Linked DNA regions of Catalinimonas alkaloidigena. The main gene of each other region encodes a partner of the protein of the gene in region 2 in a complex. Links are inferred from orthologs where the notes say so. Each region holds a gene or a part of one and is shown on either strand. Other genes may lie near its edges.

The links.
Region 1: the proteins of trxA (region 2) and trxB are in contact, whole or in part, in a crystal structure (PDB 1F6M), measured with the Escherichia coli proteins. The link is inferred for Catalinimonas alkaloidigena from one-to-one orthologs.

What each region holds. Positions count from the first base shown.
Region 1 is NZ_JAQFIL010000001.1:1,286,386-1,302,589, reverse strand. Bases 5,701-8,628 are described here. They hold trxB (thioredoxin-disulfide reductase), read right to left. Parts: upstream 7,688-8,628; coding sequence 6,713-7,687; downstream 5,701-6,712. Other genes in these bases: OKW21_RS05465 (sigma-70 family RNA polymerase sigma factor), read right to left, coding at 7,830-8,628; OKW21_RS05475 (GNAT family N-acetyltransferase), read left to right, coding at 6,229-6,660; OKW21_RS05480 (PhoH family protein), read left to right, coding at 5,701-6,177. Also shown: OKW21_RS05510 (SbcC/MukB-like Walker B domain-containing protein), read right to left, coding at 1-955; OKW21_RS05505 (metallophosphoesterase family protein), read right to left, coding at 959-2,191; OKW21_RS05500 (Ohr family peroxiredoxin), read right to left, coding at 2,343-2,759; OKW21_RS05495 (endo-1,4-beta-xylanase), read right to left, coding at 2,891-4,057; OKW21_RS05485 (SAM hydrolase/SAM-dependent halogenase family protein), read right to left, coding at 4,353-5,117; more of OKW21_RS05480, read left to right, coding at 5,221-5,700; more of OKW21_RS05465, read right to left, coding at 8,629-8,693; pnp (polyribonucleotide nucleotidyltransferase), read right to left, coding at 8,832-10,961; rpsO (30S ribosomal protein S15), read right to left, coding at 11,140-11,415; OKW21_RS05450 (LptF/LptG family permease), read right to left, coding at 11,579-13,270; OKW21_RS05445 (START-like domain-containing protein), read right to left, coding at 13,357-13,773; OKW21_RS05435 (bifunctional alpha/beta hydrolase/OsmC family protein), read left to right, coding at 14,238-15,449; OKW21_RS05430 (DEAD/DEAH box helicase), read right to left, coding at 15,453-16,204.
Region 2 is NZ_JAQFIL010000001.1:2,302,473-2,318,741, reverse strand. The notes cover bases 7,165-10,157. They hold trxA (thioredoxin), read right to left. Parts: upstream 8,828-10,157; coding sequence 8,501-8,827; downstream 7,165-8,500. Other genes in these bases: OKW21_RS09475 (NeuD/PglB/VioB family sugar acetyltransferase), read right to left, coding at 9,818-10,157; OKW21_RS09480 (nucleoside phosphorylase), read right to left, coding at 8,941-9,813; OKW21_RS09490 (nitrite reductase), read right to left, coding at 7,165-8,159. Also shown: OKW21_RS09520 (translocation/assembly module TamB domain-containing protein), read left to right, coding at 1-2,324; OKW21_RS09515 (rhodanese-like domain-containing protein), read right to left, coding at 2,331-2,633; OKW21_RS09510 (OsmC family protein), read left to right, coding at 2,722-3,138; OKW21_RS09505 (trans-sulfuration enzyme family protein), read left to right, coding at 3,149-4,336; OKW21_RS09500 (phosphoadenylyl-sulfate reductase), read right to left, coding at 4,403-5,104; cobA (uroporphyrinogen-III C-methyltransferase), read right to left, coding at 5,249-6,040; more of OKW21_RS09490, read right to left, coding at 6,033-7,164; more of OKW21_RS09475, read right to left, coding at 10,158-10,453; bcp (thioredoxin-dependent thiol peroxidase), read left to right, coding at 10,626-11,075; OKW21_RS09465 (vWA domain-containing protein), read left to right, coding at 11,228-12,613; OKW21_RS09460 (hypothetical protein), read right to left, coding at 12,659-12,850; OKW21_RS09455 (Cbp1 family collagen-binding glycoprotein adhesin), read right to left, coding at 12,936-13,823; OKW21_RS09450 (nicotinate phosphoribosyltransferase), read right to left, coding at 13,997-15,499; pyk (pyruvate kinase), read right to left, coding at 15,575-16,269. UniProt on the Escherichia coli protein: Participates in various redox reactions through the reversible oxidation of its active center dithiol to a disulfide and catalyzes dithiol-disulfide exchange reactions.

The DNA.
Region 1 (16,204 bases), 1.0 Mb from region 2 along the record:
GCTCATCTATCTGTGCCAGTAGGTGCTTACGTTTCTCTTTGACAGCATGAACTTCTTCCTGCGTCTCTATCTGTAGCTGAAACCTTTCTTTGAAATACGTATATGCACGGTTGTAATTCCTAAGCTGCTGTTCTTTCTGAGCAAAATGAGTTTTTTGTTCATGAAGCTTCTTTATTTCTTCTTCAGCAATACGGATATCACTGAACAGTTTGTGAAGGGCATCCTGCGCCTGACATTTTCTTTCTATCTCATTTGCTTCATTCGCTGCTGACTTAAGTTTGGTAGCCAGCACATTTTGCTTTTGCTTTATTTCTCTGATTTCTTCTTCACTCACTCCACCTATCTCAGCTAACCTTGCCTGGATCTCAGTAAGCTCGGTTTTATTTCTACTCTGCAGGATTTTAACCTTGCTACCCAACTCATATTGGCCCAGGTTAAATAATTCCTTTAGCATTTGGGTCCGTTGGGCAGCGCCCTGATCTACAAACTCCCTGAACTTACCCTGCGGTATGATTACGGTTTGCATGAAGTGCTCGTAATTCATACCTAGCAACTGGGATGCATCCTTGACCGCAATCGGCAGCCAGTTGCCTTCTTCATCCTTATAGTAGTTGCGATCTCGTACTACTACCTGGTCATAGTTGTTTCGATTACGACCTGCCCTAAAATAAAAACGATAAACTGACTTACTGTTGACTTCGGCCCTGAAGGTAAAATCAATTTCTATCTCATCACTCTGTAAGTTGAGCATGTTATAGTAGCGGTTATCTTTTAAATTGAGACGGTCGCTACGGTCAAAAAGCACAAATATTATGGCTTCCAGTATAGAAGATTTGCCACAGCCAACTGCGCCAAAAATTCCAAACAATTGAGAAGAAGTTAATCTACCAAAATCAATCGTTTGTGGTTCACGGTAAGAATAGAGTCCTTTTAGCGTAAGCTTCTCTGGAATCATTGTTTATCCCCTTTCATCCTCATCTTCATCAGTTTCCAATATTTCATTGAATAAGTCCATCAGCTCATCTGAAGGTTGCTGCCCTTTTTTATGAACAAAAAAATCTTTGAAGAGGAGACGGATGTCCTGCTGCAAATTTACCTTCGTTTTTATTTTTTGCTCTTCCTGTAAGTGAAGCTCCGGGATAATGCTTACGATGCCATCGTGCGCATCATAAAGCGCTTTTTTTGTTTCACTTTCTATATATGTATCACTGACGAAAGTCAGCTCTACAAAAGTATCAGGGTTTTCTCTCAGCCAGCTTACTGCCTCTTCTTTAGATTTAAAGGTCTTTCTGACCAGTTTTCTTCCTTTTTGCAGAGAAACTTTTTGGGTTGCTACCGGCTGTCCGGGTTCAGCTTCAATCAACACCACATACTTTTGCTGATGGGCTTCACTAAAGCTATAGCCTAGAGGACTGCTGCTATAAATGACAGGGCAGCTGGTGCCTCCTACATGCTGATACCGGTGCAAATGGCCCAGGGCAACATATTGCATTTGTTGAGGAATATCTTCAGTAAAGATAGCCTGTGCGCCCCCCATATGTAGAATAGGTTTTTCATCTTCCGGCTCCTGGGGTGCCTCGCCTCCCCTTTGCATAAAATAAAGATGCGCCATTAACAAATTAACACCTTTATCATCACAATACCGATCAGCCATCTCCTGCCAGCTTTTTCTCAATATGTTGCGTAAAGCTTCTTCTTTATCATCGGTGCCTAAATACTGGCGCAGTATCACCTCATTGGCATAGGGGGTAAGCAGCAGGCGTAGGGTATAATCGTAGTCAGGGAGTTTTAATGCTACAAAACCTTCGTCTGCATGCATTAATCTGAGGCCTTTTCGGGTCTCAAATGGGCGAATTTGTGTGGATGGTTTTCCATGGAAGATGATGCCTAACTCACGAGCCAGCGGATCCGGAGCTTCTACCCTGTCAGGAGAGTCATGATTACCGGCAATTGCCACCACAGCCCGGCGGCCATCGTCAGCGAGGCGATGAATTATTTTGTAAAACAGCTCTACCGCTTCGTTTCCGGGGTTGAAAGTATCAAACAAATCACCTGCAATGAGAACCGCATCTACCTCCTCCCTTTCCGCGATCTCGCAAATTTCTTCCAGCACTTCTTTCTGCTCTTCCAGGCGCATGTAATCACCCAGACGCTTTCCCAGGTGCCAATCGGCAGTGTGTAGCAATTTCATCGCCTAAAAATAAGAAAGGGGATTCAGGCTGTCAAGAAAAGAAAAAGGGATCACAACATATACTCCCTGAAGCGCCTGTTGCTAGTATGAAAAAGCCCAATATTCAACATCTTGTTTGTGAATATCAGGCTGTACGATCAAAGTATGCTTACTATCGTAAATTTACATTTACTTCCATATTTCCACTGGTAGCCTTGGTAAGTGGACAATTTCTATATGCATCATCCAGCAGTTTTTGAGCCTTTTCTCTGTCTACCTCAGGTATTACTACATCCATGTCCAAAGAGAAGCGCAGGTCACCTTTTTCTACCTGTACAGCATTTACCTTAGCACTTACTTCAGTGTTACTGATCTCAACCTGATGTAACTTTGCGATATGATACAGTGTACCTTCCAGGCAGGCAGCATAGCTCGCGGCGAAAAGTTGCTCAGGTGTACTTCCCTTTGGTTGGTCAGCCTGAGTGCCTGTAGGCATATAAACATCTATGTCTAAAGCGTTATCTTCCGAAGAAATGTGCCCATATAGCCCTCCTTTGGAAGTAACTTTGCTTGAATAAATCGTATTCATAGTTTAAAAAGTTTTGATTTACAATGTGTACCAATACAAGGTAAATCATAGCATTTTTGTTTAAATAGATACAGATTTACTTACACAGATTAAAAGGTGTGTAATAGTTATAGCGGTTAGGAGCATAAAAATTATGGCTCTGAATTTTGACCTTTTATTACTTTCCTCTCCCCAAATGATTGCAATGCTTCCTGAAACCCATAGTAAGCAGGCTTATTTTGCCGGTTTGCGTCAAATAGGGTAGGGAAATTATCCGCATGCCAGGAGTTGCCATCATCCGATCCCCACATCATTATTGCGCGGCAGCGAGGCTGTGACAAACAAGCGGTTACCACATCAAAATACGCTTTACGCTGGAGTTCGTAAGAAGATTCAGAAGTGTCCGGTATCTGAATATCCATTTCTGTAATGTAAATATCTACCCCCAGTGTCTCATACCTTTTCATATTTTCTTTGAAGCCATTGATTGAGAAGGTATCTCCTTTCGCATTGAGCAAGCTTCCGTCTTCGTCCACTTTTAAATGTAGCTGAAAGCCGACACCATCAATAGGCACTGAGCGATTTTTTAGATCTTCTACCATCTCATAGCAAATTTCCGTGTGTTTTTCTCCCAGAGCAGCATTTTGATTTTCGTTGATGATCTTCACTGACTCAGGATCATTTACTTCTGCCCGCTCAAAAGCCAGGCGAATGAAGACAGGGATATGGTCATCTGTATTTGACATAGGCTCCATACCTATTTTCTTTAAACCCATATTTGCTCCCCAGTGCCATCTTCCAAAATGCCCTTCCGCATTCAAAGATTCATTCACCACATCCCAGATATCTATTTTTCCCCTGTAATGAGCCACCACTTTGTCTATATGGCTTTCTAAGAGTTTTTGCTGAGATGCAGCATTCGTATCCTTCACCCACCAGCCTGGCATGTATGTATTACGACCAAGTAGATGGGCTGCATGGATTTTAACACCACCCTGCATTGCATGTATGGCCGATACTATCTGATCGGTACGTTCCAGAGAAAATACACCCTTGATAGGCTGCAGGTTTTTCGGTGAAAAGCTGGCTCCACCCGTATGAATATTGAATTCCCTTTCTATTAACTTTCTGCGAGCATTATTCAAAGGGTTGTCAGTAGCAAAATCCCCCCACCCTGTTTGACAACCTATAAGTAAGTCATGCTGATCAGCGAGTTCTCTGAGATGCTGAGCTGAGCCCACGTGAATTAAAGAAAAACAAGCAAGAGCGGCTATACTTACAATTTTCCGGCATCCTGATGAATTAAAGTTTTTTCTCATAGGTCTTTGCGCATTAAACTCAAAAAGTTCTTTGCTATTGCGTTTGGCAAATACAATTAAGTAATCCTGCCTCTCAAAAAAAAGTATCAGGAAGGAAGTAGGAAGCAAAAAAATAAAGCCTGTAAATCAAAGACTTACAGGCTTAAGTACCTGGAGCCGGAGTCGAACCGGCACGGGTGTTACCCCATTGGTGTTTGAGACCAACGCGTCTACCAATTCCGCCATCCAGGCTTAAAGGTTTGCAAAATTATGTATGTATGCATAAATAACAAAGGTTGCCGGATATTTTTTCCTACTATCGTTCAAAACGGATATGAACCGGACTGTCAAATGCTAATCCTAGCAGCACTGAGGCACTTCCGTGATTGATGCTAATTTCTAAAAGTCCCTGATGATTAAAAAATAAAGCACATTCTCCATAATCTACATCAAAATAATTTTGTTGTATTTCGCTAAAATGTTCTCTGCCTACAGTGATTTCATAGTTGATATCTTTACTCAGTACATCAAAAGTATAGCGATCAATATTGGTGATGAGATTCCCATAATTATCTACATGAATGATGTTTCCGGATATCATCTTTTTATTGGCTTTCAGTTGTCGAGGAATCTTACGATTCATGCTATTGACAACTTGCCCGATTTCCTCCAGCTTTTTGCCTGAGGCAATGGCAGCAACAGCAGGCGCCAGTATATCTTTGGCAGCAAAAGTAGAAGAAGTATTAGCAGATAGACGCACGATTTTCTGTGGTTCCTGCTCACTTAACAGGCTGATGATGCCATTATCTGCACTAACAAAAAAATGATTATCCAGTTGTACAGCAATATATTCTTCTGCGAAAGAAGAAGCACCTACTGCTATCAAATGGACAGTATTTTGAGGAAAATCCCTATATACTGAACGTAGTATAAATGATGCATGTGAAAGGTCAAAACTGTCGATCTGATGGCTAATATCAACTATCTGAAGAGAAGAGTCACTCGTATAAAGCTTAGCCTTGACCGCAGCGATATAATAATCGGTCAGACCAAAATCTGACATAAATGTGATCAGCGGCATGGAAACGGTCTAAAAATTTCTCTAATTTTAGGTAGCAAAAGTAAACATTATTCAAGACATTAATCGTTAGATAGATAAATTATTCAACAAGACCCTTGAGCATTTGGTAGAAAAAGTTATTACACTAGAAAACATTTCACTTTTAGATTTTCTGGGAGTGGAAAATAAAAACATTAAAAAGATTTCCAACGCTTTTCCTGAAAGTAAAATTGTGTCTCGTGGTAATGAGATATTGATACAGGGAAGCACTCCAGAAATTATCAAAATCAATGATATCCTGAATTCACTGCTGACGCATTACCACAAATATGGAAAGCTCACTGAAGAGAGCGTACAGTTACTAATCAATAGTGAAAACAAACCGGACTTTATTGCGACAGACGATGATATTCTTATCTACGGAACGCGTGGAGCAGTAATAAAGCCCAAAACACCTAATCAGAAATCACTGGTGGAGTCAGCAGCCCAAAATGATCTGGTTTTTGCGATTGGTCCTGCCGGTACCGGAAAAACTTATATTTCAGTGGCTCTGGCAGTCAAAGCCTTAAAAAATAAGCGGGTTAAAAAAATTATCATTACCCGTCCGGCAGTAGAGGCAGGTGAAAACCTGGGTTTTCTTCCCGGAGACCTTAAAGAAAAGATAGACCCCTATCTTCGCCCCATTTACGACGCGCTATTTGACATGGTGCCTAGCGAAAAACTAAAGTTCTACGAAGAAAATAAGGTAATTGAGATTGCTCCGCTGGCCTATATGCGAGGACGTACCTTACAGAATGCATTTATTCTGCTGGATGAAGCGCAAAACACTACTCCTATGCAGATCAAGATGTTTCTTACGCGTATGGGGCCAAATTCCAAGGTGATTGTAACCGGGGACCGTTCACAGATCGACTTGCCTAAAAATCATAAGTCCGGACTTATTGAAACGCTGGAAGTATTGAAAGGCGTAAAGGGAATAGGTTTTGTTGAACTTGGTGGAGAGGATGTAGTACGACATAAATTGGTGAAAGATATCATTGAAGCTTATGAACGAGCTGATAACCTTCAGATTAATGAATAATTTTTCACCAGGCGGTTTTATTTATTACATTATCAATTAATCAGATTTACATTGACCAGAGTCAGAAAAGTAGTTAATGAGGAAGAGCTTGAGCAGGCGTTCAAAATCAGAGAAGAAGTTTTTATTAAAGAACAGGAAGTAAACCCCGAAGAGGAGTTTGATGAGTTTGAAAACAGTTCAACCCACTTCCTGGCTTTTGATAAAGATGGCAATCCGTGTGGAACAGGCCGCTGGAGAGTAACCGAACATGGCATTAAGCTGGAAAGGTTTGCAGTACTAAGTTCCTGTCGGATGACAGGTGTTGGGCAAAGTATTGTAAAAGCTGTATTAAGCGATATTGAAAATGACCCTAATGTCAGTCAGCAAAAAATATATATGCATGCCCAGACTGCTGCTATTGATTTTTACAAAAAGTTTGGTTTTGAAGTGGTAGGAAATGAATTCGTAGAATGTGGTATCAAACACTTTACGATGGAAAAATAAAAAAGAGATTAGCATTAATCCCTTTTTTATTTTGCTGACATACTATAGTCACCTATTCTTTCATAGAAATTGTTGGAATTCCTTCCACAATACCTAACTCTTTTGCCGCCAGGAAGCGTTCTGCATCCAATGCTGCCATGCAGCCAGTACCTGCTGCAGTAACTGCCTGACGATAAATATGATCCTGCGCATCACCTGAAGCAAATACACCCTCTACATTGGTTCTGGCGCTTCCCGGAACAGTCTTGATGTAGCCACTTTCATCCATATTAATATAATCCTTGAAAATGGATGTATTGGGCTCGTGACCAATCGCTACAAAGAAACCCTGAACAGGAATCTCTTTTTTCTCCCCGGTCTGATTGTTTACTATACGCATAGCTTCCACCTCTTCTTCACCAAGAATCTCTTCAGTTTCTGTATTCCATAGTATTTCAATATTCTCAGCATTTTCAACACGTTGTTGCATGATCGCAGAAGCTCTCATTTCATCTCGTCTCACTAGCATGTACACTTTCTTGCAAAGTTTTGAGAGATAACTGGCTTCTTCCGCAGCCGTGTCACCGCCCCCTACTACAGCTACTTCCTGTCCACGGAAAAAGAAGCCGTCACAAACAGCACAGGCTGAAACTCCTCTACCATTCAGCCTTTCTTCAGAATGCAAGCCTAACCATTTGGCAGAAGCACCGGTAGCAATGATTACAGCATTTGCTTCAACCTCATGCTGCTCATCTATAATAACTTTATGAGGATAGGAAGAAAAATCTACCGATGTGGCTAGCCCATTACGAATGTCTGTGCCGAAACGTTCTGCCTGCTTCTGGAAATCTATCATCATCTGCGGTCCCATAATTCCTTCAGGATAGCCAGGGTAGTTTTCTACATCTGTAGTGATTGTCAACTGTCCTCCGGGCTGGTCACCATGATAAAGTACAGGGTTAAGATTGGCTCGAGATGCATAAATAGCAGCAGTATAACCTGCAGGACCAGATCCCAATATCAATAAGTTGACTTTTTCTTTCGTCATTTCTTCTTAATTAGTTTGTATATATAAAAATATAGATATTCGTTTATTAATACGACTGGCTTACGGACAAAGTTATCGCTTTCCTGTAAAACAGAAAAGGTCTCCTGTAAGAGACCTTCTAAAATTTTAAAGATGAAATATCTTAGCCTAAATAAGGTTTCAGGGCCTTACTACGAGAGGTGTGACGTAGACGACGAATCGCTTTTTCTTTAATTTGTCTTACGCGCTCACGGGTCAGGTTGAACCTTTCGCCAATTTCTTCCAATGTCATGGCATGTTCTCCATTGAGGCCAAAATAAAGGGTAATTACATCTGCTTCACGTTGTGTGAGGGTTGAAAGAGCCCTTTGAACCTCTCTACGTAGAGAGTCATTCATTAGTGATGAATCAGGAGTCTCTTCAGTGTCATTTTCCAGTACATCAAGTAGACTGTTTTCCTCACCCTGCACAAAGGGAGCATCCATAGAAACGTGTCTTCCCGAGATTTTCATAGTGTCTACCACCTCATTAGTAGTCACTTCCAATACATCAGCGAGTTCATCCGGAGAAGGTTCTCTCTCATATTTTTGCTCAAGTTCGGAAAATGTTTTCGAGATCTTGTTGAGTGATCCTACACGGTTGAGTGGTAATCTTACAATCCTGGATTGTTCAGCCAGGGCTTGAAGGATAGATTGGCGAATCCACCAGACAGCATAAGAAATAAACTTAAAACCACGCGTTTCATCAAACCTTTGTGCGGCTTTGATTAGGCCCAGATTACCTTCGTTAATAAGGTCCCCTAAAGTTAAACCTTGATTCTGATACTGTTTTGCTACTGACACGACAAACCTTAGATTGGCTTTAGTAAGCTTTTCAAGCGCAAGTTGGTCACCTGACCGTATTCTCTTTGCCAGGTCTACTTCTTCATCTGGCGTAAGCAAATCAACTTTTCCAATCTCTTGCAGGTATTTGTCCAGCGACTGACTTTCCCTATTAGTAATCTGTTTACTAATCTTTAGTTGTCTCATTCACTTAGGGTTTGAGTGATTTTTGTGATGTACAAGCATGCAACAAGCATAGGTGATTTGTTAGTTCCTTAAGGACGTAGGATATCAAACTAATATGCTACTTTTTCTAAAAACCAATGAAATGCTGCAATTTCTGTGCTATTGCTTTTTTTCTGGTTTTGGGAGAAGTACCTTTCTTGACAAACGATACTTTCCAGTCTTTTTATCTACATCTACCAGCTTAACTCTTACTTCCTCTCCTACTTCCATTACCCCATCCATACTTTCAACGCGCTCCCACTTAATTTCTGATATATGTAGCAGACCGTCTTTACCAGGCATAAACTCAACGAATGCACCAAATGGCATAATTGACTTCACAGTACCATCATAAGTTTCACCTACGGTAGGTACAGCAACGATCGCTTTTACTCGAGAAAGTGCTTTGTTCATATCCTGCTCATCGGAAGCAAATATGTTTACATGCCCTTTGTCACCCACTTCTTCGATAACTATAGTTGTGTTGGTTTCTTTTTGAATTTCCTGTACTACCTTACCACCGGGGCCTATTAAGGCACCAATCATGTCTCGCTCAATTTTAAGAGATGCCGAGCGTGGAGCATTTGGTTTAAGACTTTCGTTGGGAGCTGAAATGGTTTTGTCCATCTCATTTAAGATATGCAGTCGCCCTTGATTGGCTTGCTTCAGTGCCTCTTCCAATACTTGGAATGAAAGTCCGTCTATTTTGATATCCATCTGGCAGGCAGTAATACCTTTGCTCGTACCAGCGACCTTGAAGTCCATATCGCCCAAGTGATCTTCATCACCTAAAATATCAGATAATACGGCATATTTCCCTGATTCATTATCCGTAATTAGGCCCATGGCAATACCTGATACTGAAGCAGTTATGGGTATACCAGTATCCATAAGTGCCAGCGATCCTGCACATACAGTAGCCATTGATGAAGAGCCGTTGGATTCTAGAATATCTGATACGACTCTAATGGTGTAAGGATTATCCTCATCTTTAGGTAAAACTTTTTTCAGTGCTCTAAAAGCAAGGTTTCCATGACCAATTTCGCGTCGGCCAGGACCACGGTTGGGTCTAACCTCACCTGTAGAAAAGGCAGGAAAGTTATAATGTAGAATAAACTTATTACTTCCCGAAACCATAGCACCATCAATCATCTGCTCATCCAGTTTGGTACCTAAAGTTACTGTGGTAAGTGACTGCGTTTCTCCTCTGGTAAAAACCGCTGAGCCATGTGCAGTAGGTAGGTATCCTACTTCTGAGAAAATAGGACGAACCTCATCTAATTTACGTCCATCCAATCTTTTCTGTTCGTCTAGTACCAGGTTGCGGGCAGCTTTTTTCTGGATCTCTCCAAAATACTTGCTTACCAGTCCTAAATCTATTTCGTGCTCTTCAGGCAGACTTTCGGTATAGCTGTCTTTAATTTCTTTAAAACGCTCTCTGCGCACATCCTTACTGGGTATACCTTCTGCATAGATAGCATATACCTGGTCATAATATTTTTCAAAAAGCTCTTTCTTTAACTCCTCATCATGCACTTCATGCTCATACTCACGCTTGTTGGGGTTAAGTTGATCGGAAAGCTCTTTTTGAGCCTGGCACTGAATTTTAATAGCCTCATGTGCAGCATTGATAGCTTCTAGCATTTCAGCTTCACTCACCTCGTTCATCTCCCCCTCTACCATGATAATATTTTTGCTGGATCCAGCAACTATCATATCAAGCTCAGCTTCTTCAGTTTGCTGGGCATTTGGGTTAATTATATAAGCACCATTAAATTTTACTACCCTAACTTCTGAAATTGGTTCACCAAAAGGTATATCAGAAACCGCGATTGCTGAAGATGCAGCCAGCGCTGCCAGTGCATCAGGCATCACTTCTTTGTCAGCTGAGATCAGGTTAATATTTACCTGCACTTCAGCATGAAAATCCTCAGGAAAAATGGGGCGCAAAGCCCTGTCAACCAGTCGGCTTACCAGAATTTCATGTTCAGAGAGCCTTCCTTCCCGCTTGATAAATCCCCCAGGAATTCTACCTGCAGCGGCAAATTTTTCCTGATAATCTACTGATAAAGGAAGAAAATCTACGCCCTCTCTGGCTTCACGGTTAGCTACCACAGTAGCGAGCAACATCGTATCGCCCATACGTACTACTACGGCCCCATCAGCCTGTCTTGCCAATTTACCTGTTTCTATGGTAATCGTTCTGCCGTCAGCAAGTGTAATTTCTTTTGTAATTGCGTTAAGGTGCATATCTAAAATCTAAATTTCTAAAAGTGATTCCATCTAGTGAAGATGATAACTACGGTAAGCTGAAATGGTTAAAAACCGCTTGGCAAGCTAAAAAAGAGTTATCAACAAAAGATAAGAAAAAAAAAAGGGAACGAATGGAATGCAGAAGGGGAATCGTTCAAAGATTCCCCAGATGTTATTATTTTCTCAGATTCAAATCAGCTAAAGTTGCTCTATAACGCTCAATATCATTTGCTTGAAGATACTCGAGCAGTCTTCTTCTCTTACCTACCAACTTCAATAAACCCAGACGAGAAGAGTGATCTTTCTTGTTAATTTTAAGGTGCTCAGTCAGGTGATTAATCCTGTGCGTAAAAAGCGCTATTTGAGATTCAGGAGAGCCAGTGTCAGTCTTCGACTTATCAATGCCGTGCTTTTCAAATATCTCCTGCTTTTTTTCATTGGTTAAATACATGCCTATATAAAGTATGGTTCTTCAAAAATTTGCACAAAGGTAGAGACTATTAAGTATTTTTTCAAAATAGCCCGCAATTTAATATTATTTTTTTTTATGCATAATAAACTGCCCCTTCTTTTAACTAGTTCAGATAAACGTATTTATCTTTTCCGGCATACTTTTACTGCAAAGAGACTTTTTTGCGAACCAACTGAAACCTTTTGCTCAGTTTATCCAGCCAAACTTTATAAAAGTCTGGTTCTAATATACGCGTATCCAGCCTTGCCTGAAGCATAAACAGAATGCCAAAAGGCAACAGTACAATATTTGGAAACCACACCGCGACTTCCGCATCCATCAACAGTTCATCCGCCCATTTCCTGCTCATTTCAGTCAGCACATAAAAAGCAATAAAAAAGCAAATAGAAATCAACACCGGAAAGCCTAAGCCCCCTTTTTTGATAATAGCTCCCAAAGGTGCTCCTATCAAAAACATGATAATACAAGATATAGCCTGGGCAATTTTTTTGCGGCTTTCGTATAGATCTTTATTAACCTCCCGTTCAAGTTTCTGAATTTTGGAAGTATTTATTTGTAATGTATTATTGATTGTTTTGCTTTGGTTTAATGCCTTGGCAATTACAGAGCTGTATTCTGTATCTGAAATAAAGGTATCAGCCCGCTGAATAAGACTTGAATCTACTACGCTTGGGATATATTTTTCTTTTTTAAGTGGGCTGCCGCTATTTCTTAGCCTTTGCTGTCTAGCCTGTTCTTTTACCTGACGAAGCATACGCTGACGGGCAGAATTAGAAACTTCGTTCATTTCCTGTTGATGGCGTTCAATACTCACACGGAGACTATCATCTGCTATTGTGTCAGTTTCGTAAGTAAGCAAACTGGTATCACTTTCAGCCATCGCCAATGCTTTCTGGCGAATATTCTCAGGCATAAGGGAATCATAACGTAAATGGTACGTATAGAATGTGGGAGAGCTTACAAATGCCTGATATTCTATGGCTAGTTTCTCTCCTGAAAGTGAGTCTATAGCTGTAGCGAGTTCCCCCATGGTTTTCATTCTTCTATGCTGAGCAAAGTATTCTTCTTTTGTTCTCTGCATATCAAAAGAAGCGAGACTGAACACCATTGTAGTAGCCTCAAAACTATTGCGTGTAAAGCGGGTGTCATTGCTCACGCTCCCCCTCGTTCCCGGCATATTTTCTTCAGAGTAACGATTTCCATTATACAACTCAAGTTTTAGAAAACGATCGTTATTTACGGTATACATACGTCCGGAGTCGGCCAGGATCACGTTTTTATTACCCAGGCCGTTTCGGTGGTCGTAAATGATAATTTCCTTTAGCGTTTCCCCGTCTGGGTATTTTTTATTTACCTTAATCTCATATTGGGGTATACCACCATAAAAAACTCCCTCACGAATATCTAAGGCTGGTTTTTTCTGCTTGATATCATAAAGTAAGCTATATGCTTTGAGGTTAGCCTTTGGAACTACGTAATTATTGGAAAGGAAGCCTAGAAATGATATCAATAGCACAAAAAAGAAAAGAGGTTTTACCGCACGGGTCAAAGAAATCCCTGCACCTTTGATCGCAGTCAGCTCAAAATGTTCTCCCATGTTCCCGAACGTCATCAAGGATGACAAAAGTACTGCCAATGGCAAGGCTACAGGGGTCATATTAATGCTAAAATACATGATGAGTTCGGCAAAAACGTCCATTCCTAAATCTTTGCCTACAAAATCATCAAAGTACTTGAGCATATACTGCGTCAGCAGTATAAAGACTACCACCACAAAGGTGAGCAGAAATGGCCCAACAAATGACGATATGATAAATTTATCGAGTTTTTTCATTCTTATCATTTAACGCAAGAAGTTGCGCAAATATTCACTTTGCAAAAGATTTGGCAAAGAAAAGATAAAACCCAGGTGTAATTTTATTACCCACCTACTATTTCCTTAAGGCTGTCGGTAAGCTGCTGCCAAATTTCATGGAGTTCCTCTGAGTCATCAGAAGTAGCAGTATCAGTAATGCGCATAAATACTGTACCCGTAAGCTCATTGGAATCTAGGTCTATTTCAATGAAAGGAGAATCAGTTAATCCATTACTCGTATTATTTGCAGCTCCTTCTTCACCATCTAAAAACTCAAACTTAATTGACTTATTCAAACGTTGAGAAGCAATGCGAGCTTTATGTTGCTCTTCATCCCAAAAGAATATAAGCACTTTGTCATCATTGACTATAACATCATCAGCAAACCACTGTGCCAATCCCCCTGGGGTGTTCAGATAAGGATAAAGCATTTTTTGAGATGCTTTAAATTCAAATTCGGCCGTAAAATGGTCATTTTCCATATAGAATACGGTTATAGGCCTGTCTTGCGCAGATACGCCTTTATGCAATGTATAATTATTTTATTAGACCAACAACCAAAATTTATTTACCAGACAAATTTTTATCCTTAAGAAACTTGTACTTAAAATGTAAGTTCGTAATTTTGCAACTCATTTCGCAACAGGTAGCATACACATTAGCAATTCAGCTTTATTGTTATGCTGCTGAAAGTGAATGATACCGTATGGCGAGGTAGCTCAGATGGTTAGAGCGCAGGATTCATAACCCTGAGGTCACGGGTTCGATTCCCGTCTTCGCTACTACCCTTGAATAAGACAGATCAGTAATTGATCTGTCTTTTTTTATGCAATTTTTTCAGGATCAGTAGAGCATGAAACTCATACTTCAGCTCTCTCTTAATTTTGTCATTCCCCGGACTTTTTAAATGAGCCTAATCTGCTTACCTTATCCAAAATAAAACACCATGACCGCTATTAAAATTACGTTTGAAAACCCACAAGGCCAGGAACTATCTGCCCGTTTAGAGAAACCTGCCAATGGTCATCCCAAGGCGTATGCTATTCTTGCACACTGTTTTACCTGTGGAAAAAACCTTACTGCTATTAGCAACATCAGCCGCGCATTGGTGCAAAGGGGGTTTGCGGTGCTCCGCTTTGATTTTACAGGCCTGGGTGAAAGTGAAGGGGATTTCGCTGATACTAACTTCTCCTCTAACATTCAGGACTTGATAACTGCATCTGATTATTTGAATGAAAACTACGAAGCACCAAAATTACTGGTAGGCCATTCTCTGGGAGGTACTGCGGTACTAATTGCCAGCTTACACATTAAATCAGCAGAAGCACTTGTTACCATTGGCTCTCCCTCTTCTCCTACTCATGTCACAAAACTTTTTCGTGAAGATAAAGCTGTCATCGAAAGAGAAGGTAAGGCCGAAGTAGATATTGGAGGGCGACCATTTCTTATAAAAAAGCAATTTCTTGATGATATAAGTAAGTTCCAAGAAGGCCATGAGTTAAAAAATATCAGAAAGCCTTTATTAATTATGCATTCGCCAATTGACAACATTGTTTCTATTGACAATGCGTCTGACATTTACAGACATACATTCCACCCCAAATCATTTGTTTCCTTAGATCAGGCTGACCATTTACTTACTAATAAGGAAGATTCCTTATATGCAGGAAGTATGATTGCAAGCTGGGTGAGTCGCTACATCCGAACACAAAACGCTAGCCGTTTAACCTCTGATAAGCAGGTAGTCGCCAGAACCCAGGAAAGCTTCGTCACTGAGATTATGACTGATGAGCACGCGCTTATTGCAGATGAACCAATTGATGCAGGAGGAAGCGATCTAGGGCCCTCTCCTTACGAATTGTTGTCTGCTAGCTTGGGAGCCTGTACGGGTATGACACTCAGGATGTATGCTGATCATAAAAAATGGCCGCTCAGAGAAGTTAGAGTACACTTGCAACATCAGAAAATTCATTCAAAAGACTGTGAAGCTTGCGAAGATGACGCAAAAAAAATAGATCAGATTGAAAGAGTAATTGAATTAGAAGGAGATCTCAGTAGAAAGCAAAAAGAGAGATTGATAGAAATCGCGAACAAATGCCCGGTTCATAAAACTCTGCATACTCCAACTGAGGTTGTTACCAAACTAAGGGAACGCTAAAATTTATTTATTCTTTTTCCTGCCTTTTTTAAAGCTCTTACCTTTTCCTTTTCCAAAAGAGCCGGGGTTATAAGCAGGTCCATCACCGATATAATCGGGTAATTTTGCTTTAGTGATCTCTTTTTCTATCAGACTTTCAATCTGACTAAAAGAACGCTGTTCTTTAGGTCCTACAAACGTAAAAGCAGCTCCTTTTTTATCAGCGCGAGCTGTTCTCCCTACACGATGCACGTAATCCTCAGCGTCATTTGGAACATCATAATTGATAACAAGCTCAATTCCCTCAACATCAATCCCTCTGGACAGAATATCCGTAGCGACAAGCACCTGTATCTGTTTATTACGAAACTTGCGCATAATCTCTTCTCTTTCACTTTGTTCTAGATCAGAGTGAATGGCAGAAATTTGATAATCAAGTTTGTCTAATGCCTTACTAATTTCTTTTACAGTTACTTTACGAGCGCAAAAAACGATAAGTGAGCCTATTTTTTTAGCTTTTAGCAGGTGTTCAAGTAATGGTAGTTTTTGATTATCATACAATATAAAAGCTGCTTGGAGTATTCCTGATGCGGTTTTGGAGATGGCAATGTTGATCTCTTCAGGATCTACTTGAACATTTTTAGCCAACTGCCTTATTTTTGGAGGCATAGTCGCTGAAAACATCAATGTCTGTTTTTTCTCGGGCAGGTAGCTGGCAATACGCATAATATCTTCATAGAAACCCATATCCAGCATGCGATCAGCTTCATCCAATA
Region 2 (16,269 bases):
TTGATTTTCAGCAAAATGTAAAGCAAGAGTATACGAATAATCATGCTGCTATCTCCGGTGAATTACGTTTTCTTAATGATACTACCGAGGTTATTTTTAACCCTTCTGACTTACTTGTCTTAGATCATCCCTGGTATTTTTCTGACAGCAATAAAATCGTTTACTCAGACAAAGAACTAGTTTTTAACAGCTTTTCTCTATTTAATGAATCCCATGATGAAGGGCTACAGGAAATTGCGTTATTTGGCTCATTATCTGAAGATCCTGAGAAAATGCTGACTTTAAAAGTTGATAACTTTCAGGTGGATAATCTTAGTCCGCTCCTCAAAAGGAACTATCAGGGAGAAGTGAACGGGTTTATGGATATCCAAAACGTTTTTGAATCCGCATCCGATAGCACCCGGCAACTTGTACTTGACAGCGAGTTTTCTATTGGTGATTTTAGCATCAACAATTTTGCAGTAGGTAAAATCATCACTTTGGCAGATTGGGATAATATCAATAAAGAGCTCAGGCTGAACTTAATGGTGAACCGGGATGGTGAGCGCATCATATCTTTAAACGGCGGCTACAAGCCCCGCTTAATCAACGATCCTCTTAATATGAAGGCCACATTTCAGAATATGAATATCAACATTCTGGAGCCTTATTTTGACGAATTTTTCTCTGAGTTTGGCGGAACAGCCGATGGTGAGTTTAGTATTTCAGGTAGTTTGCAGTATCCCATCCTTATGGGGCAGGGAAATATTCAGGATGGAAGTATCAAAATCAACTACCTGAATACCAGTTATACTTTTGATGGAGGCATCTTTTTTGACGAAAACACAATAGGTGTAAAAGACCTTGCGCTATTTGACCAACGAAATAATAAAGCGGTATTCAATGGAGGCTTTTTCCATGATGGCTTTACCAATTTTGTCATTGACCTGACCGGAGACCTTGATAATGTGGCTGTACTCAATACCGGCCTTAAAGACAATGACCTTTTTTATGGAAAAGGTTATGCTACCGGAAAGGTGAATTTATTAGGAGCGATCGAGAATATGAACATCTCTGCCCGGGTCACTACTGAAAAAGGGACCAAGATTTTTATTCCTATGGAAAGTATTGAAGATGTGCAGCAATCGGACTTCATAAGCTTTGTAAATTTTAAAGATAGTATTAAGAATGAGTCAGGCGTCGACAAAATTAACCCTACAGGCGTAAACCTTGACCTGGAAATTGATATCTCGCCTGATGCTTATGGCGAACTGATTTTTGATATCAAAACCGGTGATATCATCCGTGGAAGAGGTGATGGGCAGTTACAATTACTTCTCTCATCAGCAGGAGAGTTCAGTATGTTTGGAGATATCTCATTCCTGGAGGGGGGCTATAATTTTACGTTATACAATATCATCAATAAGGAATTCAAGATTCAGCCCGGCAGCACTATTTCCTGGCTGGGTGACCCCTATGGGGGTATTGTAGATATTACGGCTACCTACCAGCAGTTAGCATCTCTTGAGCCTCTGATCAATATCAGTGATGAAGAGACTTCTGATGAAATAAGGCGCCGATATGACGCGATTGTAAATATGGATCTCACCGGGGATCTTATGTCACCCAATATTGATTTTGCCATTGATGTTCAGAACTATCCGGAAAATAATGTTCAGCTACAGGCAGCAGTGGAGACCTTAAAAAATAATGCGCTTTATGGTGAAGAAGAGTTAAAAAGACAGGTTTTTAGCCTTATTGTGCTCAGACGTTTCTCCGAGCTCGGGTCATTTGAAGGCAGTGGTAACTTCGTGAGCAGTAGCGTAAGTGAATTTCTTTCCAACCAGTTCAGCTATTGGCTAAGCCAGGTAGATGAGAACCTTGAAATTGATGTAGATCTGGGGTCTTTTGATGAAGATAGATTTAACACATTTCAGTTAAGACTTTCTTACACTTTTTTAGATGGCCGCTTAAGGGTAACACGAGATGGAGGATTTACAAACGTAAATAACGAAGCTGATGCAGCCAGTGTAATCGGAGACGTAACGCTGGAATACCTACTTACACAGAATGGCAAGTACCGGGTAAAAGTTTATAATAAAAATAATTTTAATAGCCTGTTGAGTGGTGTTGGAGCAACAAATTACACCAATCAGGGTATTAGTTTGATGCACGTGGAGAGCTTTGATAAAATAAAAGAACTCTTTATTAATGCTCGCAATACAGCAATTGATAAAAACAATGTCCTACCAAGCCAGCAGGTTCAAGATAGTACCCAGCTTGAACCTACTGGTAATATTCCTTTTTTCAAACCAGATAAAGGCAAAGAACTAATTCCTGAATAAATAAGCTTAGTCTTCTATCTCCTGTTGATACGCTAGTATTCCTCCTTTTAGATTATAGAGGTTATTGTACTGATAGTTATCTTCCAGAAACTTGATAGCATTTGCACTCCGTTTACCACTTCGGCAATGCACTACCACTTTCTGGTCTTTTTTAAACTTATCTACACTACTAGGAACATCTCCTAATGGAATTAACTCTGCTCCCAAATTAGCTTCTTCATACTCATATGGTTCTCTTACATCAATAAACTGAAAACTCTCTTTAGCATCCTGCATCTTTTTTAATTCTTGTACAGTGATTTCTTTCATAGCTGAATTTTGTTATTGCTTAGTTTAGAATTAATTTGCCTTCTTACAATTTACGTACACCTTCAAAGTAAGTTAAATTTTTGTTGGAATGCAGATAAAAATTAAAAGGCTAAACGATGCTTTTCATATGGAAGCCACAAATGAGAATGGCGTCAGCATTCACATGGACTCCAGCCCCGATGTAGGAGGACAAAATAAAGGAATGCGCCCTATGCAGTTATTGCTTTCCGGAATTGGTGGATGCAGCACCATAGACATATTAGATATTCTAAAAAAGCAGAGACAGCAGGTTCATGACATTGATGTAAATATTAAAGCTACGCGCTACGAAGGAGAAACACCATCACTTTTTAAAACGATTCACCTTGAATACATCTTTCATGGAAACCTTGATGAAAGTAAGGTTAAAAGAGCCATTGACCTTTCTCTTGACAAATACTGCTCTGTTGCTAAAATATTAGAAAAAACTGCCGAAATATCATATAGCTTTCAGGTAAAATCATAACCAAATCACTATGGCAGATCATAAACGTCATTTTGAGACAGAAGCCATCAGAACTCAGGCTGAGCGGTCTCAACATCGTGAGCACAGCGTGCCAATATTTGCTACCTCCAGTTTTGTATTTGAAGACGCAGAACAGGCTCGTGCCATGTTTGCTGACGAAATTCAAGGTAATATTTATACCCGCTTCTCAAATCCCAATAATGATGAGTTTATTGAGAAACTGTGCGCGTTAGAAGGTGCAGAAGCAGGCATAGCTACCGCATCGGGTATGGCCGCTATGTTTATCAGTATTGCCTCTTTTTTAAAAACTGGTGATCACGTGCTGGCTTCACGCTCTTTATTTGGCTCTACCCACCAAATCCTGACGCAACTACTACCCCGTTGGGGAATCTCCCATACTTATGTTGACATTCATCATCCTGAAGAATGGGAAGCCCAGATTAGGGATAATACCAAGATGATCTTTGTGGAAACACCTTCTAATCCCGGTTTGGATTTGCTGGATTTGGAGTGGTTGGGAAAGTTGGCGGAAAAATACAAGCTTTTGCTGAACGTTGACAACTGTTTTGCTACACCTTACTTACAAAACCCACTTCAATGGGGCGCCCATATTGTTACTCATTCGGTTACCAAATTCATAGATGGTCAGGGAAGGACGATAGGTGGAGCGGTGTTAGGAAGTAAAGAGCTCATAAAAGAAGTCAAATTTATGGCAAGACATACCGGCCCAGCCATGTCCCCCTTTAATGGATGGATTCTATCCAAAAGTCTGGAGACACTGGCGGTACGCATGGAAAAACACTGTGCCAATGCACTGGATTTGGCAAGCTGGCTGGAAGAGCAGGAGGAAGTAGAAAGTGTAAAGTATCCGTTACTGCCCTCTCACCCTCAATATGAACTCGCAAAAAAACAAATGCGACTAGGAGGAGGTATTCTTACTTTTGAATTAAAAGGTGGACTAGATAGAGGAAAGCGTTTTTTAAACGCGCTAAAAATGCTCTCACTTACTGCCAACTTAGGTGATACCCGTAGCATTTGTACTCATCCTGCTTCTACAACTCATTCTAAACTTTCTGATGAAGAAAGGGCTGTTGTAGGCATTACACCGGGGCTCATTCGTTTATCTGTTGGTTTAGAACACACTGAGGATATCAAAGCAGACCTGAAGCAGGCCATTGCAAAGTCTACCGTGCATTAGAACCGATCGTAAATCGTAAGGCAGGCCAGATGATTAACCTGCCTGTTTTTTAAATTTATTGTCAGGCTACTGATGCAATCCACATTCGGTTTTGGCATTCCCCGACCAGCGTCCTGCCCTACCCCTACCTTTAAAAGTACAATGTTTACAGCCGATCGATTCATAACCTAGAGGTTTTAGTGGATGAACTGGTAATGACCATTTTGCCAAATAATTTTTCACCTCATCTTCTTTCACATCTATAATGGGATAAAACTTAAGTGTCCCCTCTTTCCATTGAAAGATATCCAGATTCTGGCGGTGATCATTTTGCCAGCTCATTAAGCCTGAGACCCAAATATCTGCCTTCTGCTTGATCTGCAACATAGGTTCAACTTTGTTTACCGAGCAGCACAGGTCAGGGTCAGTTTTCCACACTTCATTTTCTCTGGTAAATTTATTTTTCCAGTCTTCCGGAAATAATTCTTTTACATTCAAATCAAACATTTGAGTAAGCTTATGCTTATACATCAAGGTTTCATCAAAATGAAATGACGTATCCAGAAAATATACCTCCTGCTTAATATTCATTTTGAAATAAAGGTGCAAAAGATAAACTGCTGTAGTGCCAAAAGAAGAAGTCAGGATGACATTTTTCTCCATTAGTGACTTATTGCTATACATAGCTTTAATCCTTTCTTCCGGAGACATTGAGCGAAAAATAGCATTCAAACGATCTATGTGATCCTGATGCTTTAGATCAAATAAATTATTTTCCCAACTTATCATGAATCTGAGATTTATAGGTTTATCAGCTAAGTTTATAACACTTAAAAATTCAAAATTTGGCTATGCATAGCTGTTGTATGTATACAGTTTTGCTAACTGTACACAGCAAATATTTAGTTTTAAAAAAAATTGGTTAATCAGTTATCAGGAATGCATTTCTGCCTTAAGGGCAAGCTCTCTTTTTACTGCTTCAGCAATGTGAGCAGGATGCAAAGCAACAACCTCCCCAATGATAATCACTGCGGGTGAAGCCAGCCCGGTTTCAGCAGCCATTGTTTTCATCTCACGAACATTTGATACTCCTACCCTCTCATCAGGCATAGAGCCATTTTGAATTATTGCAACCGGAGTATCAGCTTTACCAAAACTTAAAAAAGTCTGTTGAATTTCCTCAATCCGAGACATGCCCATTAGAATGACGATGGTAGCTGAAGATTGTGCAGCCAGCCTTACATCATTGGAAATAGTGCCTTTACGAGTAGTACCAGTAATTACCCAAAAACTTTCACTCAGCCCTCTACGCGTTAGTGGTATGGATTGTAATGCAGGCACAGCATTAACACTACTGATACCAGGTACCAGCGATACGGCTATACCTGCTTGTTCAGCATAGATTTGCTCTTCATGTCCTCTACCAAAAATATAAGGATCACCTCCTTTAAGACGCACTACATGACCATACTGACGTGCACAGCTTACTATCAGCCTATTGATATCTTCCTGAGCAACTCTGTGGCTACCTGCTCGTTTCCCAACATAAATACGTGGAACATTTTCAGGAACATACTTGAGAAGTTCATCATTTGCGAGCGCATCATAGAGCACTACATCTGCGGTTTCTAAGGCCCGAATACCCTTAAGTGTGATTAACTCAGGGTCTCCGGGGCCTGCACCAACCAATGATAAACGAGGTTTTACATATTCTTGATTAAGCATGTACCTTGCTGTTTAACTGCTGCTCGCGAAGCTTTTTTACCAAAGTCAAAAAGGATTCAGAAGCTGCAATATAGTTTTTTGCAAAAGCCTCTGTAGGTTCATAGTCTCTTATCTGTAGAACTAACGCTTCAAAAGAAGAATCTAAATTCACTTTACCACTTTCTACATAGTGCTTATCAAATTCTTTGATAATATTCATCTGATTGTTGGGGTTTTTATCATCAGACAAAAGAAGACTCTTAGCTCCTATCACAAATCCACTGTATGCATTGTAAATAGCATCTGCATAGTTTCCTCCCTGATAATTCTCTAAAGCACTTTCCAATTTCTCTTCTGCTTCCACAATGAGTGTCTGAATAAGGTCAATCACCACGCCCGCACATTCACCAACTCCTGCTTCTACCTTAAAAGCCTCTTCTTCATGCTCATGCTTCCAATCTTTATAATCTTCAGGACTCAGGCTCTCCAAATCAGTCAATGGCTTTAAAAGATGGTAGAAATACATTTTACCCTGACGCAGATAGTAATCAGCGTAATACTCTCCATCATTCCCATTTTCTTCGTAATCATCCAGTAGTACCCGCATGGTTTCATCTACTTTTTTACTGGGTACTTTCGTTATTTTTTCAGCAATACGCCCTTCACCATTGCCATCTACGCCGCCACCCAACAGTACCTGTAGTGCCGGTAATACATTTTTATTTTTATCTTTCATAGAACTACCATGAAAGCCAATGCTTGCAATACCATGTTGTCCGCATGAATTAGGGCAGCCACTAATTTTGATTTTAATGTCATTGTTCTTAACCAGTTCTGGGTACTCGGCACGTATCAGTTGCTCAATACGATTTGAGGCACCCGTACTATTTGAAATCCCCAGATTACACGTATCAGTTCCCGGACAGGCAGTCACATCAGCAGTACTGTCAAAGCCGGGTTCGGCCAGATCAATTTCATGCAGGGCATTAAAGAGGTGTGGTAGTGCATCTTCTGTCAGAAACTTCAACAGGAAGCCCTGGTTCACCGTGATACGCACATCATCCGCTGCGTATTTTTCTACGATATCAGCAAATTTACGGGCTTTATCGGAAAGGATATTTCCTAATGGCAGTTTGATATGAACTCCATAATACCCTTCCTGTTTTTGAGGAAACACATTGGTAGTTTTCCAAAGCGCGTATTTACGCTCATCAGAAATAGTAGCTGGGCCAAAATCATTATTTTTTGGAAGCACCTGTTCAGGGATCAAATCTCTGTCTACTTTGACGGATTGAGCTCTCAAGCTTTTTTGCTCTTCACCAGCTAACCTGATCAATTCTTCAGCGCCAATACTCTTCATTAAGAATTTCATTCTCGCTCTTCCCCGCTTATTACGCTCTCCATGTCTGTCAAATACTCTTAATACTGATTCGGTAAACGGAATAACTTTATCCTCTTCCATGAATTCTGAGGCCACTTCAGCCATATGGGGCTGAGCTCCCAAACCTCCGCCAATGAGTACTTTGAAGCCTCTTATCTCCTTTCCATCCACTTCTTTGACCTTGGGAATTAGACCGATATCATGGATAAATGTAAAGGCAGAATCTTCTTGGCTGGATGAGAGCGCGATTTTAAATTTACGCCCCATTTCCTGACAAACCGGATTACGGAGGAAATATTCAAAAATTGACTGTGCATAAGGTGATACATCAAAAGGTTCATTAGGATCAATGCCTGCCTTAGCTGAAGCCGTTACATTCCGCACAGTATTTCCACAAGCTTCTCTTAATGTCAACTTATCCTGCTCTAATTCAGACCAAAGCTCGGGTGTTCTATCCAGGCTTACAAAGTGAATTTGTATGTCTTGTCGTGTAGTAAGGTGGATGTTACTATTGGCATACTCATCTGCTATATCAGCGACACGCCGAATCTGAGGGACAGTAAGTCTACCAAAAGGAATTTTGATTCTCACCATTTGTACGCCCTGCTGGCGCTGCCCATACACTCCTCTGGCTAACCGCAGGCTGCGAAAGCGATCTTCATCAATATTACCTACACGAAACAACCTGATCTTTTTTTCCAGCTCAATGATGTCTTTTTCAACGACTGGATTTTCAATTTCTGTACGGAAACTTTGCATGGATATTAATTTTGAGATTTTTGAATCATAAAAAAAGCCTTCCCTAAATTAAGTGGGGAAGGCTTGTAATCTATGTAGCTGAACCTTTGTAAATAAAATACTAAGGTTTATTATCTGAAGTATTGTTAATAGTACATAGTAAGCCTTCCAGGTTGAAAGACAACATACAACACCAAAACCAGCAAGCACGACGCTGTGCTGCTGTAAGTTTACTGTTTGTCTTTGAAAGGCTACCAATCATACAATAAAAGTAGTTATTGATTACTTATAATTCAAAAATACAATAGAATTTTGAAGAATCAAATAAGCAAGGAAAAACAAAATGATTTGTCCTTTTATTATTATGCAAGTTGTGCGTCAAGCTTTTGGGCTAATACTCCTTTATTAACAGCACCTACCTGCTTATCAACAATTTCTCCATTTTTAAATACCAATAAAGTAGGAATACTACGAATTCCATACTTAGCTGAGATACTTGGATTTGAATCTACATCTACCTTACCGATTACTGCTTTCCCATCATAGTCTTCAGCTAACTCATTTACAACGGGAGCAATCATTTTACATGGTCCACACCATTCTGCCCAAAAATCAACTAAAACCGGCTTATCGCCTGCGTTGATCATTTCGTCAAAATTAGAATCGGTAAGTTCAACGGGTTTACTCATATCAAATTATATTTTAATTGTTTCTAAATTATTTACTTTTATATCTAACGGCAAATGCTCAGTAAGGATATGTTCTCCAAACGACAATTCGTTAAATTAGATTTCATGGAAATTTAATCCAAACCTGAGATTTTACTCAATACTGTACGTATCAGCTTATCAATGGTTTTGGAAGAATGGACAGAAAACTTTTGTGTTTCCCGATTTGCTACAATTGCGTTGGTGCTCAATACCTTATGTCCTAAAGCCTTGCCTAATGCATAGTAGCCAGCTGTCTCCATCTCAAAATTTGTCAATTTACCCCCATCAAAGCTAAAACTCTTCAGTTTTTCATGATAGTTTTCAAACTGCAGAGGTAATTTAACTCTACGACCCTGAGGAGCATAAAAGCCCGGGCAGGTAAGGGTGTTTCCTGTCAATAACTCTTGTGTCAACAAGGACTTTAAAGTTTCGTTAGCCCGTTCACAATATGGTTCAAAGGAAAGTTCCATATGCTGCTGCAGTTGCCGGGCATGTTCGCTATAAAGCATATTTTTTTTATTGCCGTAAAAATGCATCAGAGTATCTAATCCAAATGCGTAGTCACTCATTAGCAAAGAATCCAAGGGAACATCTTTCCGTAATGCACCTGATGTACCTACACGAATAATCGTTAATGTACGATGTTCAGCATTAGGGTTGAGATTGCTCAGATTGACATTGGCCAAAATATCTAATTCAGTAAGCAGTATTTCTACATTATCTGTGCCCATACCGCTGCTGATAACCATGATGTTTTTTTTACCCAGTCTACCTATGTGCGAAACAAATTCCCGCTTATTGATCATTACATCAATACTATCAAAGTATTTACTTACTTCAGCTACCCGCTCAGGGTCACCAACTGTAATGATGAAGTCCGTAAGATGTTCGGGTCGTAAGCCCAGATGGTAAATACTCCCATCAGCGTTCAGGATGATTTCGGAGGATGGAGCGTGATCTTTCAAGGTATTATACTTCTTTTGCAGGGTTTCCAAACACTGTGGCACCTGCCTTCACGTTTTCCACGACGACCGAGCCAGCACCGATGCGTGCTCCTTTTCCTATTTCCAGCGGAGCGGCTATGGTTACTCCTGCACCAATAAACACATTATCTTCTACTTTCGCACCGGCATGTATAACACTGCCGGCACCGACCTGTACATGATCACCAAGCTGTGCTTCATAATCTACCACCGAATTGGTATGCAGAATACATCCTATTCCCACTTTGGCAAAGCTACCTATGACTACTCCGGCATTCGCGAAAAGACCATAAGAAATATAGGCGTTTCCAGAAATCATAGCTTTGGGATGAACCGCATTTATCGGCATCACCTTACGACGATCATTTAACATTTTGAATACGCCTTTACGAAGCTCACGGTCATCTAGTGCCACAAAAGCGTCACATTTTTTACCAATAAACTTTGTGTATCCATGATCATCCATGCTTCCCAGAATACCGATTTCTGCTATTTCCTGTCCATGCAAACGTTTATCGTCATCCAGAAAACAGTAAACTACTACTTCGTTTTCCTGAAATATTTCTAATGTAGCTTTTCCTAAGCCACCTGCGCCAAATATTATTACCGGATTGTCCATCATTGCATTCTAATATTAAAAAGTGAAGAAGTGAATTCTGTAAAGGAAGCTTCAAAACTTGCAAAAAAAACGTTGCAGACCAAGAGTAGGTTTCAGCTCTTCATTATATGTTTACTTTTCTCTATTCTTTCTAACTTGCACATGAAAATAATTTATCACCTAACTAAAAAGAAACATGTCACTAAAAGTAGGCGACCAGGCTCCTGATTTTGAAGCTAAGAATCAAAAAGATGAAACTGTTAAGTTATCTGATTTTCGTGGGAAAAAAGTTGTCCTTTATTTCTATCCCAAAGATAACACTTCAGGTTGTACGGCTCAGGCTTGTAACCTGAGGGATAATTACAGCAATCTTCAAAAAGCTGGCTATGAAGTAATTGGAGTAAGTAAAGATGGGGTAAAATCACATCAGAAATTTGCCGAAAAACAGGAATTACCTTTCACCCTAATTGCCGACGAAGACACTAATATTAATCAGGCCTACGGCGTATGGAAAGAAAAGTCAATGTATGGCAAAAAGTATATGGGCACTGCGAGAACTACTTTTTTAATTGATGAAGACGGTAAAATAGAAGACATCATAGAAAAAGTAAAAACCAAAGAGCATACCGCCCAGATACTAAAATAATTTCTTTTGAAGTTTCTACAGGTAAATCATCAAATTTCAATGGTTTGCCTAAAGTAAAGGATTAATAAAAGAACTTATACCTGATGTCCGTTACTTAGCCATAGGCTTTTTGCAGGCTAGTTTAAGGTTTTGATTTACTGAAAAATAAGATTGTGAAGAGATATATTCTGCTATTGTTTTTTCTGACAAGCGTTGGCTTAGTAAGGGCCCAAGTTCAGATTCAGAGACCACCTGAAAAAACCCGTCTGCTATTTTTACTTGATGCCTCCGGCAGTATGTACGCTAACTGGGAAAACAGTGTACGTATGGACATTGCCAAAGCCATGCTGGTAGAACTTGTAGACTCCCTTAAAGTAGATCAAGACCTTGAGCTGGCACTGCGAGTATACGGACATCAGTATAATCTTCGCTACAAAAACTGTCAGGACAGCAAGCTGGAAGTACCTTTCGCACCAGCCAATCATGACCGACTTATCGCAAAACTCAGACAAATACAGCCTTCGGGAGTAACTCCCATTGCTTATTCACTGGAACAGGCAGCCAATGATTTTACGAATGACCCTGAATACCGCAACCTTATTATTATTATTACAGATGGTATAGAGTCTTGTGGGGGAGATCCTTGTGCCGTCTCCCTCTCCCTCCAGGAAAAGAATATTTTCCTCAAACCATTTGTGATTGGCCTCGGAATGGATAATGACTACCGGGATGAATTTGCCTGTGTAGGTCAGTATTTTGATGCAAAAAATGTTAATGATTTCCGGCTAGTGTTGGATGATATCTTAAAGCAGTCACTGGAAACCACCACTGTAAGTGTAGAACTACTTGGCACTGACAATCAACCAACAGAGACCAACGTAAACGTCACTTTTTACAACAATTTTACGAAGGCACCTATTTACGATTTTGTGCACTATCGGGATGCGCAGGGCAGACCTGATTCAGTAGTCCTGGATGCGGTGCTTTCTTATGATGTGGTTGTCAACACCATACCTCCGGTCATAAAGCGAAATGTTATTTTTGAAGGAGGCAAGCACAATGTACTTCCTATCAAATCACCACAGGGTTCATTACAGCTCTCACAGAGAGGTCACACAGAATACGACAAAGGGGTGAACGCACTCATCAGGCAGCATGGGAAACAAGAAATATTGAATGTGCAAAGCGTTGCCAGCGCTGAAAAATATTTGGCAGGCACCTACGATATAGAAGTACTTACTTTACCGAAAACATATTTCAAAGATGTAAAAATTGAATACGGTCAAACCACTAATCTAACCATACCAGGACCAGGGGTGCTAAACGCTAACATCGTTACCAAAGGCTATGGAAGTATCTACAAAGTCCATGAAAACGGGTTTCAGGAATGGGTATATGATCTTAACGCTGACGAAACTCGCTTTACCATGGCATTACAACCAGGTAACTACAAAATGGTGTTCCGAGCTGAAAGATCATTTGGCAGCAAATATACTGAGGTAAAAGAATTTAAGATAGACAGTGGATCAACAGTAAGTGTAAAGTTTTTTGGCCCGTAATGAAAAAAGCCGGTCTTAAAACCGGCTTATCAATATTTAAATAGTTTATTTCATTTGTAATTTTTCAGTGATGGCCATTCCTTCTTCCCTTTCTGCCTCCCTCATCATCAGGGCAGTAGTAATATCTTCTTTCTCTTCCTCTGATAAGATGCAACTTTCTATTTCCATCTTCTGAATTACTTCCATTAGCAAATTCAGTTCAGCCACATTTCTTGGGGTTATCAATATCGTGTTCATGAGATTAAAAAGTTAAATTAGTTTAAAAAAATAATTTGAAGAAAACCGCCCCACAATGCGGGACGGCTTAATCAGCTGGTTTTATTTACTTAACTACCATTACCAGGTACTTTGAAGATTCCCAAAACTTTTCAGGATCAGAAACTACAAGATTCAGCTTCTCTTCATCATTTTTTTCCAAGCTGTAAGAGTCTGTAGGATGACTGGTAACAAGTTCTATTTCTTCGCCTTCAACAGGAAATTGTAGCGTTTGACGAATATCAATCTGATTGAACTGCTGCTTATTGAAATTATCTTTCAGCACTTCGGTTCTACCCAGACCCAAGAAACCACCTTCCTTGCTCAATACCTGATTATCTCTCAATTGCTTAAAAGTACCTGTTACAAAATAAGCGGTATTCAGCTCTTCTACTTTTGATATTATTGTTTGCTCCTTTTGATCATTTACATCTTTCAGACTCGCTAAATTTGTGTTCAACTCATCTACTTTAATCTTCATACTGGCAAGCTCTTCTGTTAAAGTGCCAATTTCAGTTTCCTTTGCTTCTATCTTAGCAGTTAGGCTTTCCTGCAATTCATTCATTGAAGCTTTGAGCTTTGCATTTTGTCTGCCTGAATATTTAAGCTGAGCATTTAGTGAAGCTATCTTTTCTCTATTTTCAATAAGCAAACGGTTGATTTCTTCAACATCCTCTCTGATTCTAAGCTTCAAATCTTCCGTAGAAAGGTTCTTCTCTTTGTTGAGCTGTATGTTCATTTCACGCTCACGAATGTCGCTCAGGTTGCTTTCAATCTCTGCAAAGGATTCAATAAAATTTATTAGCGAAGAGTCTTTGCTGGCAAATTTTTGTTCCAACTGCTGGTTTTCGCTTGATAATCGGGAGATTTTTTCTTGCATTTCTTTATTCTCACAAGAAAACAATCCAATACTTAAGGCTGAGACGATGGCTAAATTTCTGATTTGGGCTTTCATAGACTTTAGAGATTTGATGTGATACACCAAATACTATAAAAAATGCATGCCAACACTAAATTCAGCTGTAAAAGTGAGTTTTCTGAAAAAAATGTGGGGAATTAGTACCCAATTTTCCCCTCAGATTGTTGAAAAAATATAATTTTTTAAAGAATCTACTAATTCATCATTGCTCATTCACTATCATCGTCATTGAGGTTTCTGAGCTTGAGGATGAGGTCCGTCTTGAGCTTATAAAGTTTCTCTTCTAAGCCTACAGGATAGCTGTGAGGGTTCACCAAACGTTTTACGCCTGAAGGGATTTCATTCAAACTATCAATAGTTTGCTGCCTGATCTTATGAATGTTTGGAGATTGATATACTTGTTTTCCTTTCTCAAACACTGGTATGAGCAGTTCGTCATAATTTAGTCCCTCTGTCTTGATAATTTTGCGTCGGGTAAGATCCATGGGATCAATGATCTTGAGCTTTTCTTTGAGCGGGGTATTAATATCATAAAGCATATCGGCCATAGGCACTTTTTCCCCTTTTTCGTTACCACTGTAAAATCTTCTCACCTGCTGAATTCCGGGGTTGTTTACTTTAATAGCCTGTTCAGATAGCTTGATTTTATACTCCCATTTATTTTTGTTGTTCTTTATGGCGGACAGCTTATATACTGCCCCTAAAGCAGGCTGGTCATAGGCTGTCACCAGCTTGGTACCTATTCCCCATATTCCGATTTTAGCATCCTGAGTTCTTAAACTGCTAATAATATTTTCATCAAGGTCATTACTTGCGACTATTGTGGTTTCATCAAATCCAGCTTCATCCAGCATTTGTCTGGCTTGTATACTAAAGTAGGCTAAGTCACCTGAGTCAATACGAATACCACTGAGCTTTTTACCCTTCTTTTTCAGCATCTCTCCTACTTTGATCGCATGCTTAATGCCTTCAATCGTATTGTAAGTATCTACCAATAAGATACAGTTATCTGGCATGGCTTCAGCATAAGCCTTAAATGCAGTAGGTTCATCTCCAAAAGCCATTACCCAACTATGAGCATGGGTACCACTCACCGGAATACCAAAAAGTTTACCTGCTAAAACATTTGAAGTTGATGAACAGCCCCCTATATAAGAGGCTCTGCTAGCCGCCAGGGCACCGTCAATACCATGAGCACGCCGCAAACCAAATTCCATCACTGGGTCACCCTTCGCCACATTAAATATTCGCGCTGCTTTGGTAGCAATTAAGGACTGAAAATTAATAATGTTGAGTAAGGGAGATTCAAGTAGCTGGCATTGAAGAATAGGCCCTTTAACTCTGACAATCGGTTCGTGAGGAAATACTGCCATCCCTTCTGGAATGGCATCAATATCTACCTGAAGTTTTAGGTCACCTAAATACTTCAGGAAATCATCTTCAAACAATGGTTTACCTTCGCGACCATTGATAGTTGCCAGATAGGATAGGTCTTCCTCTGTAAACTGAAAATTTTTGACATAGTCAATGATATACTCCAGGCCACAATTAATGGTAAACCCACCGTTGAAAGGGTTTTTTCTGAAAAATAAATTAAATACTGCTTCCTTTTCAGCGATACCTGATTTCCAGTATCCATTGGCCATGGTCAATTGATAAAAATCGGTAAATAAGGCCAAGGAACTGCTGTATAAATCTGAGGTGATTTTCATTTTGGGCGGTGGGGATCAAATCATGAACTCGGATAACAGTAAAATATTCTCAGATACCCGAGTTCCTAAAGGCATTTATTTTACAATCTGTATTTTCAACATATTGGTCCGGTCTTCCCAATGAAGAGGCATACTTGCAGTATTTACTACCACATCACCCTGATGTAAATGACCTTTCTCTTTTAGCAAGTGCTCAAGATCATCAAATGTCTCATCCGTTGAACTCATCTTATCATAGTAAAAACCTCTTAATCCCCAATACAGGTTAATCTCATTCAAGAGCTCGCGATTCGCTGTAAAGATAAAAATATCTGCTTTTGGGCGATGACCTGAGAGGCGGAAGCCGGTATAGCCGGATTTAGTCATTCCGATAATCGCTCTTGCGTTTACTTGTTTACTCAGTTTACAAGCAGTGAGTACCAGATGATCATTGTAAAATGTCGGAGAACTGGTATCAATATGGGAGAGTTTATCATATACCACTTCTGAACTGTTTTCTACTGCCAAAATCGTTTTCACCATACTTTTCACGGCCTGGACAGGATATTTACCCGAAGCAGTCTCAGCAGATAACATAATTGCATCAGCACCATCCAATACACCATTGGCCACGTCATTGGTTTCGGCACGCGTAGGGCGAGGGTTTTCAATCATACTCTCCATCATCTGGGTAGCAATTATGACTGGTTTTGATGCCATATTGCATTTGTTTACGAGCATCTTTTGTACCATAGGCACATCTTCCATCGCTATCTCCACACCCAGATCAC